DNA from 2 places in the Actinocorallia lasiicapitis genome. Region 2 is predicted to be linked to the other one. Evidence: riboswitches for the same ligand, from Rfam matches in the RefSeq annotation. Region 2 holds a riboswitch; the other holds the start of a gene.
The links. A riboswitch is a leader RNA that binds a small molecule or an ion and turns the genes downstream of it on or off. The one in region 2 is predicted to bind cyclic di-AMP.

Region 1 (7,477 bases), on a different contig from region 2:
GAGCTGGCCGCGCAGGCCCGCCGGGTTGCCGGGGCCCGGCAGCAGGCGTTCGATCACCCCGATCCCGCAGGCGACGGGGCCGGTGGGGCCGTCCACGACGAGGGCCGTGAAATCGGCGTCGTCCAGGCGGGTGGCCAGCATCTCGGCGTAGGGGCGCTCCCAGTCGTCCGGGACGTCGGCGCCGTGCATCGCCGTCAACAGCACCCGCCGGAGGGCGACAAGGGAGGGAATGTCCGCGGGGGTGGCGTGGCGGGGGAGAGTGAGGTTCGCGACGTCCATGACCGGAGGGTGCCACACGCGCAGTAAGGTGGATCGTGCTGCCTGACGACTTGTTCAACCCGCTGGACCTCGACGACGCCCTGGAAGCCGAGTTCGAACGCGGCGGTCCGCACGCCGCGATCGCCCTGCTGGCCGAGGCCCTCGACGATCCACGCGCGCTCGGCGACGAAGCCGTCCCCGAGTATCTGGATGAGCTGATCGACCAGCTCACCAAGCTCGAACGCTACGCCGAGGCCATCGAGGCCACCCACCGGCTGATCGCCATCGACCCGGCGGTGCGCGAAGAGGAGCTCGGCTCCGTCGCCCACCTCCACGCGCTCAACGGCGAACCCCTGCACGCCCGCGAACTCCTGCTGGAGCTGCGCGGCCAGGTCGAGCCGCTCGAGTCGCTGATGAACACGATGGTCCTCGCCAACGACCTCAAAGACGAGAAACTCGCGATCAGCTGGCTCCGCGACGATCTGCGCCAGGGCCTCGCCGAAGGCTGGGACCCCGACCTGATCCGGATCCACAACGGCCATCTGCGCCGGCTCGGCGGCCTCGACCCCGAGCTCGAAGACGCCGTCGCGACCTACCTCGGCCCGTCGCAGCCGACCCCCACCACCCACGGCCGGCTGCCGGAAGGCGCCCGTTTCACCTACCCGGGCACCGACAGACTGGAGATCGAACGCGCGATGCGCGCCGACCAGAACGCCCGGATCCTGTCGCCGGAGGGAACGTTCATCCCGTGGCCGCCTGACCGCAACGCCGTGTGCTGGTGCGCTTCGGGCGCGAAGTACAAAAAGTGCTGTGGGCGGCCCCAGATCTGAGGTGTGAGCATGGTCATCGTGGTGGGAGCAGCGATCATCGAGGGCGGCAGGCTGCTGGCCGCGCAGCGGGCGCAGCCCGCCTCGCTGGCGGGCGGCTGGGAGCTGCCGGGCGGCAAGGTCGATCCCGGCGAATCGGACGAGACCGCGCTGGTCCGTGAGTGCCGGGAAGAACTCGGAGTGACGATCAAACCGCTCCAGCGGATCGGCGGCGACTGGCCGCTGAGCCCCACTTCGGTGCTGCGCGTCTGGACCGCGACGCTCATCGAAGGGCGTCCGCAGGCGCTGGAACACGCCGAGCTGCGCTGGCTTGATGACGATGAGTTGATGGACGTCGACTGGCTACCGGGGGATTTGCCGGTGGTCGAGGCGGTTCGTCCGCATCTGGCTCACGACGCTCAGTAGTGGCAAGACGACACTGCGCATCGGTTACGGGCTGTGCCCAAATCGTTACCTGAGCCTCCTAGATGATCACTTCGATCAGGGGCACTCTTGATCACAGAGCGCTAAATGATCAAGGGGGTGTCTCTCATGAACGAGCAGACTCTGGTTACGCTCCGGGCGACAGTGATCTTCCTGGTGGCCTTCACGGCAGCAGCGATCGTCGCCGGTCTCACCTACCTCAGCCAGCGTGATATCGCCACCGCCCTGCTCGCCGCAGGCGGTGCGTTCGGCACCACGCTCCCGGCGGCCGACACCTACATCGGCCGCTGATCATCCCGGCTCCTTCGATCCGAAAGTCACCGATCCAGAAGTACCTACTTCCGAAATACCTACTACTGAGAAAGGCCCTCCGGTGCGGAGAGGGCCTTTCTTCCGTTTCCGGGACTTTCCGGGACTTTACCGGGACGCGATCAGAGCCGGACGGCCCCGTTGTAGTCGTCGCGCTCCGCGAGTTCTGTGATCTTCACGACGTCGCCGGACGACGGCGCGTGCACCATCTTCCCGTCACCGATGTAGATGCCCATGTGGTGCCGGTCGGGGTGGAAGAAGACCAGGTCGCCCGGCTTGAGCGCCGAACGTTCCACCTTCGTCCCCGTGTCGTAGAGCGCGCCGGTGTAGTGGTCGAGCCCGCTCCGTCCGGCCTGCGCGTACGCCCAGACGGCCAGGCCCGAGCAGTCGAACGCGTCGGGGCCCGCGGCCGCCCAGACGTACGGCTTGCCGAGCTTGCCGAGCGCCGCGCGGGTGGCCTTCGCGGCGACCGAGTCACCGAAGATCGTCACCCCGCCGACCGTGTAGTACTTCGTGAGCTGCGCCTTGACCGTGCCGAGCTCGGCGGCGACGTCCGCGGCCTCCTTCTCGGCGGCCTCGACAGCGTCACCGGCCTGCTCGGCGTCGAGCCGTGAGGAGTCCGCGGCGGCGGAGGTCGTGGTGATCTGTGCGCGCAGCGCCGACAGCCGTCCCGCAAGCGCGTCGGCTTGCTCGGCGTCGGCGTTGCCGCCGAACCAGTCGGAGATCTTGTCCATGGTGGAGACGCGGTCGCGGGCGGCGTCCACCTGCGGGGCGAGCTCGGTCGCCTGGTCGGTGAGGCCCGCCAGGGCCGTGGCGTCGAAGGCGGCGCCGTCGCGTGCCAGGACGGAGGCGTCGGTGCGCTGCCGCACCTCGATCCGCAGGTTCGCGGCCTCGGCCGTCAGGGCGTCGAGACGGTCCTGGAGTGCGGTGGGGGAGGGAGCGGCGGCCTGAGCCGCGGGCTGGAAAGCGATGACGCTCAGGCTCGCCGCCACGGAGGCGGCCAGCACGAATCGGGCACCCTTCACGGGGTTCCTCTCTCGGGCGCCTACCGGGTTAGCTGACGGGTTCGGGCGGAGAGTCGCCCTACCGCTGGGGAGCGGATTCACCCCGGGGGGACGTGGGTCCCCGGCTCCCCGCACGGTGCGGGGATTCGGCGTTCCCGGTCACGCAGCGACCGGAATGGGACGGAACATATGCAAAGGGTCAAGAGATGACAAACTCCACCTCGTGGTCAGGGGCTGGGCCGCGAGCAGACTAGAATCGGGTGCACATACGTTCTTTCACGCCGCCAGGGTCCGATCTGGAGATCACGTAGGCGCGGCGAATCCGACATGAGGAAGCCGGACTTTCATGCCCATCGCCACCCGTGATGACCTGCGCAACGTCGCGATCGTCGCCCACGTCGACCACGGAAAGACCACCCTCGTCGACGCCATGCTCTGGCAGTCCGGGGCCTTCCGCGACAACCAGTCGGTCGACGACCGCGTCATGGACTCCAACGACCTCGAGCGCGAGAAGGGGATCACCATTCTCGCGAAGAACACCGCGGTACGCCACAACGGCATGTTGCTGAACATCATCGACACGCCGGGCCACGCCGACTTCGGCGGTGAGGTCGAGCGCGGCCTGTCCATGGTCGACGGCGTCGTGCTGCTCGTGGACGCGTCCGAGGGGCCGCTGCCCCAGACCAGGTTCGTGCTGCGCAAGGCCTTCGCAGCCAAGCTGCCCGTCATCCTGGTGATCAACAAGGTCGACCGCCCCGACTCGCGGATCGACGAGGTCATCGAAGAGGTCTACGAGCTCTTCATGGACCTCGACGCCACCGAGGAGCAGATCGACTTCCCGATCGTCTACGCCTCCTCGCGGGCCGGCCGCGCCTCGATGAACAAGCCCGAGAACGGCGAGATGCCGGACTCCGAGGACCTCGAGCCGCTGTTCAAGGTCATCAACGAGACGATTCCGGCGCCGTCCTACGACCCGGACGCCCCGCTCCAGGCGCACGTCACCAACCTCGACGCGTCCCCCTTCCTCGGCCGTATCGCGCTCTGCCGCGTGCACAACGGCACGATCAAGAAGGGCCAGCAGGTCACCTGGTGCAAGACCGACGGCACCATGCAGCGAGTGAAGATCACCGAGCTGCTGATGACCGAGGCGCTCGAGCGCAAGCCCGCCGAGTCCGCGGGCCCCGGCGACATCATCGCGATCGCGGGCATCCCGGAGATCATGATCGGTGAGACCCTCGCCGACCCGGAGAACCCGGTCGCCCTGCCGCTGATCACCGTGGACGAGCCCGCCATCTCGATGCGGCTCGGCACCAACACGGGGCCGCTCGCCGGTCGCGAGAAGGGCACCAAGGTCACCGCCCGTCTCGTCAAGGACCGGCTCGACCGCGAACTGGTCGGCAACGTCTCGGTGCGGATCCTGCCGACCGAGCGTCCCGACGCCTGGGAGGTCCAGGGCCGTGGTGAGCTCGCGCTCGCCATCCTGGTCGAGACCATGCGCCGGGAAGGCTACGAGCTGATCCTCGGCAAGCCGCAGGTCGTCACCAAGGAGATCAACGGCAAGATCCACGAGCCGGTGGAACGCCTGACGATCGACGCTCCCGAGGAGTACCTCGGCGCGCTGACCCAGCTCCTCGCCGTCCGCAAGGGCCGGATGGAGCACATGACCAACCACGGCACCGGCTGGATCCGGATGGAGTTCCTGGTCCCGGCCCGCGGCCTGATCGGGTTCCGCACCGAGTTCCTCACCGAGACCCGCGGCACCGGCATCGCCCACCAGGTCTTCGAGAAGTACGAGCCGTGGTTCGGCGAGCTGCGCACCCGCCCGACCGGCTCCCTGGTCTCCGACCGCTCCGGCAACGCCACGACTTACGCCATGTTCAACCTGCAGGAACGCGGCACCCTGTTCGTCGACCCCGCCACCGAGGTGTACGAGGGCATGATCGTCGGCGAGAACTCGCGCGCCGACGACATGAACATCAACATCACCAAGGAGAAGCAGAAGACGAACATCCGCTCCTCCACGGCCGAGGAGTTCGACCGCCTCACCCCGCCGAAGAAGCTCTCCATGGAAGCCGCCCTGGAGTTCATCCGCGAAGACGAGTGCGTCGAGATCACCCCCACGGCCGTCCGCCTCCGCAAGGTCGTCCTCGACTCCAAGGAACGCGAGCGCACCGCCGCCCGCGCCAAGCGCAACTAACTTCCCCGAACACCGAAGCCCGCCCCCTCCCACCAGGAGGAGGCGGGCTTTTTCCATGCGTTCTGACTACTCTGAGACACGGACGACCCTACGATGACGACCGGAGCTGATCGTGATGGGAAGGGAGCCTCAGGTGACCATTGCTCAGGTTCCGGTTCATGACGTGCTTTTCCCTGACACCCCGTACGCGATGTGGGTGCGGGGGGAGCTGGCGGACTTCCTCCACCTGCCTGAGACGCTGCGGGTGGAGATCATCGGTGGGGAGATCGTCGTGTCGAGGGCACCGAAGCATCCTCACAACAGCATCATCGAGGATCTGGGGCTGCCGTTCCGGGGGATGCGCTACAACGATCCGGAGTTCCCGTGGCGGTGCTTCCAGGGGGACGGCTTGGACCTCATCGGCATCGAGGACGGCTGTATCCCGGATCTCGTGATCATGGACGGGTCCCTCGCCAAGGACGTGGGCGAGCACATCCTCGTCTCGGACCAGGTCGAGCTGGTCGTTGAGGTCACCTCGAAGTCGAACGCGGACCAGGACCGCCGACCCCGAGCGGGCGCGCGGAAGCCGACCAAGTGGCAGGGGTACGCGCGAGCGGGGATTCCCTACTACCTTCTCGTCGACCGCGATCCGAAGGTTGCGAGGGTGACGCTCTACTCCGTTCCGGACGAGAGGGCGGGGGCCTATCTGCAGGAGGAGTCGTGGGGGTTCGGGGAGCCGGTCGTGCTGCCCGAGCACTTCGGGGTGGCGGGCATCAACACGGCCGAGTGGCTTTGCTGGGACGCGGCCTGACGGTCACGGGCGGGTGCGGCGGGTGTCGATGACGATGGGCGGGGCGCCGGAGACCTTCAGCTTGGCCCGCTTCGAGGTGAGCGCGAAGTAGCCGGAGGCGCCCGGGTACTCGACGTAGAAGGCGCCCGTGCAGCGGGCGGTGACCTTCTTGGTGAACCGGCCCCTGGCGTCGGTCTTCACGGTGCCGGCGCTGAAACGGTAACCCTTGGCCTTCTTGGCGTCGCAGGTGAACCAGACCTTCAGGGTGCGCTTGGCGAACGGCTTCCAGCGGCCCGGAGCCGTGGACTGCTGGAGGACGCCCGACAGCGTCGCCTTCTTCCGGTACCTGATCTTGCCGGGGGAGAGCTTCTGCTTGGTCACCCGGACGGGCTTGCGCCACGCCTTCACGACCGGGCTGGTCGCCGGAGCCGCCTGGGCGGTGCCGAACCGGCGGGCCCGCCAGTGACCGGCGTGCTTGTAGGTGAACGAGGCGCGGAACGAGCCGTCGGCGGCGCTGGTCAGGGTCTTGATCCGCTTCCAGCCGGTGCGGCCGTTCGCGGAGAACTCGATCGGGACGCTCGCCCCGGCCGTCGCGGGGTTCAGCACCCCGCCGAGCGAGACCCTGCCATGGGCGTCGATCCTGGACTCCAGGGAGATCGCCGAACGGCCCCTGACGAAGATCGTGCCGGTCTCGGCGGAGGACGGGCGGAGCAGCCCGTCCGGGACGGCCGACGCGGTGAACCGGTCGATCCAGCACTCCGGCCGGACCGTCGCGGCGAAGCCGCCGTCGGCGCCGGTGTCCGCGGTGACCGCGCCGATCGTGCAGTCGCCGACCCCGTGGCCCGTGAGCTTGACCTGGGCGCCGCCGACGGGCTCGTCGCCCGCGGTCAGCCTGCCGCTGAGCTTCAGCGGCTCGCCCGGGTCGATCGCGAGCTTGTCCGCAGCCACCGTGAGCTTCGTCGGGACGGTCGTGACCTTCACCTCGACGATCTGGTCGGCGTCAGTCCCGGCGATGACACCCGGCAGGTCGGACGGGGTCGCGCCGGAGATCGAGACCTTGTCCGCGGCCGAACCGCTGGCCGTGTAGGTGACGGTGAACTCGCCGTCGTCGCCGGTCTTGGCGTCGCTGAACTTCGCCCGCGGGTCCCCCTTGGCGAGGAACGCCGGCTTCTTCCCGACGACCGGGGTGGCCGTCCCCGCCACCAGCAGCTTCCCGGTGATCTTCACTACGGGGTGCGCGGTGTCGACCGCCGTGAGGTCCGCCTTCAGCAGGTAGGCCACCTCGGTGATCGGGTCCGCGGCCGCCGCCGCGCCGGGCAGCAGCGCACCCGCGACCGCGACGACCGCGAACAGGGAGAGAGAACGACGCATTCGGCTGCCTTCAGTATCCGAGTATTCCGATCCGGAATCGTAGACGGTCTAGACCAGTCACCACCAGACCGTCAGATCCGCCTCAGTAGTGACTTAGATGACAAATCTTCAAGATCAGTTCACCTGATCCGCATCATGATGCCGGACCGACCCGCCCCGACCGGCTCAGGCCAGGCCGGGGAAGCGAAAAAGGGCCGCCCGGAAGGGCGGCCCTTTTCGGAGTCGGTCAGGCCAGGTGGATGGTGCCGGTGACGTCCGCGGCCAGGCGGAGGGAGTCGCCGTCCTGGAGGAACGCCTCGACGCCGGGGGACAGGCGCTC
Region 2 (8,278 bases):
GCGCAGAAACTCGTCCAGAAGGACAAGGTCTTCGCGCTGGTGCCGGTCAGCTCGCCGCAGTTCGGCGGGGCGGCCTTCCTCGACCAGCAGAACGTCCCATGGTTCGGCTGGGCGACCGGCACCCAGTGGTGCGAGTCCAAGACCGGCTTCGGCTACAACGGCTGCCTCGCGCCCAAGCCCGGCGCCGGCACCCAGACCTGGTGGGGCTCGCTCGTCGGCGCACAGATCGGCGGCGCGCAGGGCAAGACCGTGTTCGTGCAGGGCGCCGACTCCTCGTCGTCCAAGTACGGGGTCGGCACCATCAGCCAGTCGTTCTCCGCCGCCGGGTTCAAGCTCGCCGGCACCTCCGCGGCCGTCCCCGCGACCGCTCCCCCGCAGGACTGGCTGCCCTACGTCAACAAGATCATGAAGTCGGACGGCGGCAAGGCTCCCGACGTCGTCGTCTCGGTGATGGCCGGTGCGAAACTCAACGCCGGGCTGTTCGGCGCGCTCCGCAAAGCCGGATACACCGGCGCCGTCTCCGACCCGACCAGCTACGACCCGTCCGTGCTGAAGGACCCGGCCATCGCCGCCGGGCTCGACGGGGTGCTGACCGCGCCGCAGTTCGAGCCGTTCGAGTCCGACGCGAAGGAGGTCGTCCAGATGAAGGCCGACATCCAGAAGGTCGACCCGGCCGCCGTCCTCACCCAGCACGTCGCCATCGGCTACTGGTCCGCCGACATCTTCCTGAAGATCGCCGAGCAGGCCGGCAAGGACCTCACCCGCACGACCTTCCTGACCACGGCCAACTCCTTCGTCTACGAGAACCCCGGGTTCGGCCGGATCGAATACCCGAAGGACAAGACCGAACCCAACGGCTGCGGCGCGATCGTCCAGCTCAAGGACGGCAGGTTCACCGTCGCCCAGCATCTGAAGTGCACGACCAACGTGCCGCTGACGCAGTAGCCGCCCCCCGAACGCGCCGCCCGTGCCCACCCTGCGGGTGCGGGCGGCGTCTCCCGCTTCTGGAGATGAGCCTTGACGGAACTCGCGGGCTACGTGCTGAGCGGGCTGGTGACCGGTGCGATCTTCGCGTTGCTGGGCTCCGGCCTGACCCTCTCCCACGCCGCCACCGGCGTCTTCAACTTCGCGCACGGCGCCATCGGCTTCACCGCCGCCCTGCTGTACTTCGAGCTCACCACCGGGGCGGGCTGGGCCGCCTGGCCCGCCGCGCTCCTCACCGTCCTGCTGTTCGCGCCGCTGCTCGGGTACGCGCTGCACCGGCTGATGTTCCGCGGCCTCGCCACCGCCGGCGAGACCCCGCAGATCGTCGCGACGATCGGGCTGACCATCGCGCTGCCCGCGCTCGGGCTCTGGATCGTGGAGCTGCTCGACCTGCCGGAGGTCACCGAGGGGGCGTCGGCGCGCGGCCTCGGACCGCGGCCAGCCCACACCTTCGAACCGCTGCCCGGGGTGCGGATCGACAGCGACCAGCTCGTCGTCTTCGGGTTCGCGGTGCTCGCCGCCGTCGTCCTCTGGGCGATCATGCGGCACACGCCGCTCGGGCTGCGGATGCGCGCGACCGTCGACTCCCGGCAGCTCGCCACCTGGCGTGGGATCGACGCCGACGCCGCGTCCGCGCAGGCGTGGATGCTCGGCTCGGTGCTGGCCGCGCTCGCCGGGATTCTCGCGGTGCCCGTGCTCGGCCTCGACCAGACCGCGTTCACCGTCCTGCTGTTCGCGGCCGCCACCGCGTCGGTGTTCGGCCGGCTCCGCTCCATCCCGGTGACGTTCGCCGCCGGGCTCGCGCTCGGCGTCGTCCAGAACCTGGTCGCGGGGTACGCCGACTTCGCCGAGCAGGTGACGGGGCTGCGCACGGCCGTCCCGGCGATCCTGCTGCTGCTCGGGCTGGTCCTGCTGAACCGGTCGCGGTCGCGGGTGGCGGGGTCGATCGCGCAGGACGCGCCGCCGCCCGACCACCTCGCCGACCTGCCGCGCTGGCGCCGCGTCCTGCCCTGGACGGTCTCCGGGCTGCTGTTCTTCGGCTGGGCGCTGCTGTTCGCCGACGACTACCGGGCCGGGCTCGTCGCCTACGGGCTCAGCCTTTCGCTGATCTTCTGCTCGTTCGTCGTGATGACGGGCATCGGCGGCATGGTCAACCTGGCGCAGGCGTCGTTCGCGGCGCTCGCCGCCCTCACCGCCGGGCTCTGCGTCAGCAAGGGGCTGCCGTTCCCGCTGGCCGTCGTGCTCGGCATGGCCGCAGCCGTCGCCGCGGGGCTGATCGTCGCGCTGCCCGCGCTGCGCCTCGGCGGCAAGGTGCTGGCCCTGGCGACGCTCGCGCTCGGGCTCCTCGCCGACCAGGTGCTCTTCCAGATCGACACGTTCAGCAACGGCACCCTCGGCTGGACCTTCCCCGCCCTCACCTTCGGCTCCACCGACACCACCGACCCGCGCACCCGGATCGTGCTGCTGCTCGCGCTCATCGGGATCGTCGCCGTGCTGATCCGGAACCTGGAACGCTCCCCGTCGGGACGGGCGATCCTCGCCGTGCGGTCCGCGCCCACCGCCGCCCAGGTCGTCGGGGTGTCGGCGGTGCGAACCCAACTGATGCTGTTCGCGGTCGCGTCGGCCGTCGCGGGGCTGGGCGGGGTGCTGTACGCGACGTTCGCCGGGCAGATCTTCGCCAGCGACCTGCGGGTCAATCTGGGGTTCCTCTGGCTGGCGGTGATCGTCCTGCAGGGGGTGCGGCGGGTCGGCGGCGCGGTCGTCGGCGGGCTGATCATGGGGTTGGGCGGGGAGCTGGTGCTCCGCCACCTCAGCGAGTCGGCGCACTTCGAGGCGGCGCTGTTCGGGCTCGGCGGGATGATCCTCGCGCAGCATCCCGACGGGGTGCTCGCCCAGTTCGCCGAGCGCCGCCACCGGCGGCGGCACCGCGCGCAACCACCGCCCGAAGTCGTGGCCGCCGCCCCGCCGGAAGAGGAGGACGACGCCGTGCTGCGCCTCGCCTCGGTCTCGGCGGGGTACGGGGACGTGCCGGTGCTGCGCGGAGTCGACCTCGCGGTACGGGCCGGGGAGATCGTCGCGCTGGTCGGCGCGAACGGCGCGGGCAAGACCACCGCCTGCGCCGTCGCGATCGGCGCGGTCACCCCCACCGCAGGACGGGTGCTGCTGGCCGGAACCGACATCACCGCGCTGCCCTCCCACGCGCGCAGCCGGGAAGCCGTCTTCCTCGCGCCGGAAGGGCGCGGCGTGTTCCCCGGGCTGACCGTCGAGGAGAACCTGACCACCTGGCTGCCCGACGCCGCCGACCGGGCCCGCGCCTACGCCCGGTTTCCGCAGCTCGCGGCGCGCCAAGGCGTCGCGGCGGGGTCGCTGTCGGGCGGGGAACAGCAGCTCCTGGCGCTGGCTCCCGCACTGGTCAGGCCGCCCCGGGTGCTGATCGCCGACGAGCCGTCGCTGGGGCTCGCACCGCTCGTCGTCCAGCAGATCTTCGAGCTGTTCGGGGAGCTGCGGGCGCGGGGGGTGGCGCTGCTCGTCGTCGAGGAGAAGGCCAGCGAGGTGCTGGAGCACGCCGACACCGTCGCCTGCATGACCGGCGGCACGATCTCCTGGACGGGGCCGCGCGCCGACGTGGACCCCGACCAGCTCACCACCGCCTACCTGGGCATCGGAGGACGGTCATGAGCGGGGCGAGCGCGCTGGACGTCAGCGGGGTCAGTGTGCGGTTCGGCGGGATCCAGGCGCTGTCGGAGGTGTCGCTGAGCGTCCCGGTGGGTGGCGTGCACGGGATCATCGGGCCTAACGGGGCAGGGAAGACGACGCTGTTCGACGTCGTCACCGGGCTGCGGAAACCGTCCGCGGGGCGGGTGCGGATCGGAGCCGACGGTGGAAGCCGTGGCTGCGGGAGGCTCGGCAGGGCCGGGGCGGCCCTTGGCGCAGGCGGCGACGGCCAGCAGCGGGGCCGCCGCGAGCAGGCATCTTCGGGGAAACGCCGAGGGCCCGGGCGGGTGCGCGTCCATGGTCGGTGATCCTATGACCGGTGGAGCGTGCACGAGCCGGGGCCCTGGGACGAGGCTTGTCACACTGAGATTTACCGTACTGCGGCCTACTTGGCGGGCGCGTAGTCCGGAATGCCGTAGCCGACGATCTGGCCGGGCTTGCGGACGTGGGTCTGCACCTTGTTGGAGGTGTTGCCCTCGACCGTGTAGACCTTGCCGTTCTTGGCCTTCTCGACGATGCCGACGTGGTCGATGGCGTCCAGGCGCTTGGAGCCCTTCCAGTCGAAGAAGACGATCGCGCCGGGCTTGGGGGTGTTGCTCCACTTGCCGTTGGCCTTGAACCACTTGGCGTGGGCGACGGTCCAGGCGTCCTGGCCGACGGTGTCGGCGGCGCCGACCTGGCTGGCGGTCCAGGAGACGAACATGTCGCACCACTGGGCGGCGAGGTAGCCCTTGCGGCTGCCGCCGTCGCGGGAGATGGTCTCACCGGCGCGGTCGGTCTTGGAGTACCACTCCGAGAACTTGGTGTGGCCCTTGCGGTCTTCGGAGTGGCCGAGCTGGCTCTTCGCCTTCGCGATCATGTCGGCGGCGGTGGCGGTGGCGGCCTTCTCGGCCTTCTTCTGCTCGGACACGGCGGCCTTCTCGGCGTCGGCGACGGTGCCGCCGGACAGGATGGCCTCGGGGAACGGGTACTGCGGCAGCGCGATGGCCTGGGCGGAACCGGCGGGCTTCTCATCGGCGTTGGCGGCCGAGACGGCGAAGGTGCTGACGGCGGCGGCGCCGGCGAGGAGGCCACCGGCGATCTTCAGAGACAGATGGGCGGACTTACGGTGCAGACCGGACATACTGCTTTGCTCCTAGCTTTCCATGCCGCCTACCGGGTTAGCTGACGGATTCGGGCCTGGAATAAGCCCTACGGAAGCAGCGAGTGGAGCGTTCCAGCTCGCCTTTCCCGATTCACCCCGTGCTCCGGCGCCTGTGCGCCGCAACGATTGGGTCCCCGGCTCCGCTGTGAAGCGGACTCGGCGGGAGGACGGCCTCGACCGAGGTCGCGTCCCGCGAATATGACTTGATGAAGGAAGAGGTTCAGCGGTATCGGAAGCCCCGGAGGGTTCGGGGGCTTCCGACCCGCACGGCACGGCCCCTAGTAGGGGCGGACCGCTCCGTTGAAGGAGTTCTTGCGGTACTTGTCGAGCAGAACCTGGCGGACGTGGTCTCCGGTGCGCGGCGAGTGGATCATGTAGACCTTCTTGCCGACGACCTTCGACACGATGCCGACGTGGCTACGACCGCCGTAGAAGAACACCAGGTCGCCAGGGGCGAGGTTCTTCCACGAGATCTTGTTGCCGACGGCCCGGTAGATCGAGCCGGTGGTGCGGGGCAGCTTCACGCCGGCCTTGCGGTAGACGTAGCCGATCAGACCGGAGCAGTCGAAGGCGTTGGGACCCGACGCACCCCAGCGGTACGGCTTGCCCTTCTTCTTCTTGGCCCAGGTGAGGGCCTTCTGCGCGGTCTTCTGCCGCTGTGACCAGGACTTCTTGGCCTTCTTGGTCTTCGTCGCCGTCGCCACCGAACTGGTGGCCGCCTCGGCCTGCGCCGGGACGGCGAGGACCGGGGTCATGACCGCGGTGGCGGCGAGCAGGCCGGTGGCCAGCTTCACGCGTCTACGGCCGGACGAGGGCAGGCAGGTGCCAAGGTTGCGGGACAGGGGAATCTCCACTCTTCCATGCGCCTACCGGGTTAGCTGACGGGTTCGGACTGGAAGTTCGTCCTACGGCCACCCACCGCTGCGAGCGAGAAGCTCAGCTCATGGGCGGCCGATTCACCCCGGGGTACCGCGGGCATGACGGACACCGATTGGGGGCGGTGCCAGTTGCCTGCGGGATTGGGTCCCCGGCTCCGCGAGATTCGCGGACTCGGCGCTGTCGCGACGACCTGAGGGCGTGATGATGCCCAGACGGAACACCCTTGTCGGTTCCGTCGCAGTCGTGCGACTTACGGGTTTGGGGTTGTGACGCCGTACCGTAGATCTCTGCCCTGCGCTTCCATGCGCGGCCTCGGTGTCTTCGACGACACCGGCTCTCGGGACAGCCGGTCGGCGGGTGTCTTTATCAGACAGCTCCACTGCGACGCCTGGAGGGCGCCGCCCGTTGTGGCAACGCTTGGATAACGTTGCGACTCTTCGAAGGTATCAAAGAACCGTGGAAAGGCAAACGCGACGCAAAAGAACGTCTGCGCAGGTGAAGCGGGCTTTGCCTGTGGAGTGACACAGGTCTCACCCTGTGACGCCGGTTACACAGGGCGTCAGGGACGGGCCGCACCGTAATAAGTAGAGCGGTAGTACCCAGAGGTAATCGAAACCACCCGAACCACATCACCCGTGGACGGAGCGTGAATCATCTGCCCGCCGCCCACATAGAGGCCCACATGGCCGAGCTGGCGGAAGAAGACCAGGTCACCGGGTTGAAGGTCCGCGTAGGCGACCCTCTTGTCGGCCAGCGAAGCCCACTGCGCCGCGGCGTTGTGCGAAAGGGATACACCTGCGGCACGCCAGGCCATCATGGTCAGACCCGAGCAGTCGAACCCGTTGGGGCCGTCGCCGCCGTAGACGTACGGCTTGCCCTTCTGGGCGAAGGCGTAGTCGAGGGCCTTGCGGGGGGCGCCGCTGGCCGGGCCGTCGTAGGTGCCGCCGGTCGGGCCGGTCTTGGGCTTGTCGGGGTCGACCCCGAGCTTGCGCAGCAGCTTCTTCTGCTCGGCGACCTGGCCGTCGATCTCGGCCTTCTGGCCGCGGATCTCCTTGACCTTGACCTGGACGGTCGCCAGGGAGTCCTTGGCGCGGCCCTTCTCGCGCTCGCGGCGCTGCGCGGCGTTGAGGAACTCGCGGATCTTGTCGCCGCGGCTGGTCGACACCTGGGAGAAGAGCGAGACCTGGTCGAGCAGGTTCTGCGGGTCGCCGGACGACACCAGCGAGGCGACGTTCATGTCGCCCGACTTGTAGGCGTCCTGGGCCATCTGGACGATCCCGAGCCTGGCCTTGTCGAAGTTCGCGGTTTCGCGTTTGGCGGCGCGGTCGGCGGCGTCCATCTTCCGCTTGGCGATCTTCAGTTCGCCGTTGGCCTTGTTCAGCTTGTCGACGAGCAGGTCGACCTTGTGGTTGAGCTTGTTGAGCTGTGCCTGGACCTGCGCCTTGGTCGGCTTGGGCGCGGCGTACGCGGCGCCGGGCAGCGACCAGACCAGCGTGACGGCCAGGGAGAACGGGACGCAGGCGGCCGCCCAGCGACGGGGGAGCTGACGATTGGCCACGGCTGACGAACGCCCCTTCTTGCACTGGTTTGTCAGCTGTTGACCTTAGTGAAGAACACCACCGCCGCTCAACCTAAACGCCGGAATTGTCAGAATCTGCCGAGCCTTCTGAGCAGGAGCGACGAAGTGGCGGGACGGGCCCCCGCCCGCCGGGCCGACGCCGCGACCTCCTGGTCGGAGGAGACCACCACGACCACCCGGCCCGGCGGCTCGACCCTGACCAGCTCGCCGATCAGCTCGTCGGCGATCTGACCTGGCCTGCTGAACAGCACCCGGACCCCGCGCGGGGCCTGGACGGCGACATGGCCGTCGATCGAGGCGCCGTCGAAGACGCAGGTGATCTCGGCCTGGGTCTGGGCGGACAGGCCGCCGAGCCCGCTGATCAGCCGGTTGCGCTGGTCGGCCAGCGGAAGCTCGCCGTACCCGGTCTTGGTGACGTTGTAGCCGTCCACGATCAGATGGACCTGCGGCATCGCCAGAAGCTGGTTGAAAAGCTGCGGATCGTTCTCCGACAGGGAGCGCCCCGCGCCCCCTGCCGCGGCCGGGTCCACTCCCCCAGCCAGATCCGCCGGTTTCATGATCACGGCGGGCAGGTTGAGCTCGCTGCGGACCCCCTGGGCGGCGTCGACCAGGGTGTCGAGCAGCAGCCGGAGCCTGATGTCCTCGAGTTTGCGGCCCTCGCGGGCGGCCTTGCGGCTGCTCTCCAGCGCCGCCTCGGCCTGGCCGAGGCGGGCGCGCAGGCTCTTCAGCTCCTTCTCGGCGCCGGCCAGCGCCGCCAGGGTCTCGGTCCGGTCGCCCTCCTGGCGCGTCTCGACCGCCACGGCCCGCTCCTGCGCCGCCTTGGCCGCCTTGCGCTCGTCGTGCAGCCTGCGCCGGAGATCGGCGATCTCGATCCTGGCGTCCTTCAGCTCGCCCCTGACGCGGTCCAGTTCGCCCCCGCGCTCCTTCTTGGCCTCGGCGAGCTGCTCCTTCAACGCGGCGACCGTACGGGCCGTCTC

Region 1: linked by a shared signal. The riboswitch ahead of ACYVE7_RS18805 (C40 family peptidase) and the one ahead of ACYVE7_RS14600 (CHAP domain-containing protein) in region 2 are both predicted to bind cyclic di-AMP.

The regions. Positions count from the first base shown of each region.
Region 1 is NZ_BAAGZI010000164.1:374-7,850, reverse strand. It holds gene ACYVE7_RS18825 (GNAT family N-acetyltransferase) at 1-279, opposite strand, end outside; gene ACYVE7_RS18820 (SEC-C domain-containing protein) at 315-1,088, shown strand; gene ACYVE7_RS18815 ((deoxy)nucleoside triphosphate pyrophosphohydrolase) at 1,098-1,490, shown strand; gene ACYVE7_RS18810 (hypothetical protein) at 1,617-1,799, shown strand; gene ACYVE7_RS18805 (C40 family peptidase) at 1,940-2,842, opposite strand; cyclic di-AMP (ydaO/yuaA leader) riboswitch at 2,845-2,983, opposite strand; gene typA (translational GTPase TypA) at 3,168-5,018, shown strand; gene ACYVE7_RS18795 (Uma2 family endonuclease) at 5,182-5,808, shown strand; gene ACYVE7_RS18790 (hypothetical protein) at 5,812-7,158, opposite strand; partial or broken gene ACYVE7_RS18785 (FHA domain-containing protein) at 7,385-7,477, opposite strand, start outside.
Region 2 is NZ_BAAGZI010000106.1:1,910-10,187, reverse strand. It holds gene ACYVE7_RS14615 (ABC transporter substrate-binding protein) at 1-945, shown strand, start outside; gene ACYVE7_RS14610 (ABC transporter permease subunit) at 1,018-3,663, shown strand; gene ACYVE7_RS14605 (ATP-binding cassette domain-containing protein) at 3,660-4,007, shown strand; gene ACYVE7_RS14600 (CHAP domain-containing protein) at 4,085-4,822, opposite strand; cyclic di-AMP (ydaO/yuaA leader) riboswitch at 4,834-5,015, opposite strand; gene ACYVE7_RS14595 (C40 family peptidase) at 5,122-5,697, opposite strand; cyclic di-AMP (ydaO/yuaA leader) riboswitch at 5,690-5,909, opposite strand; gene ACYVE7_RS14590 (C40 family peptidase) at 6,282-7,280, opposite strand; gene ACYVE7_RS14585 (NYN domain-containing protein) at 7,370-8,278, opposite strand, start outside.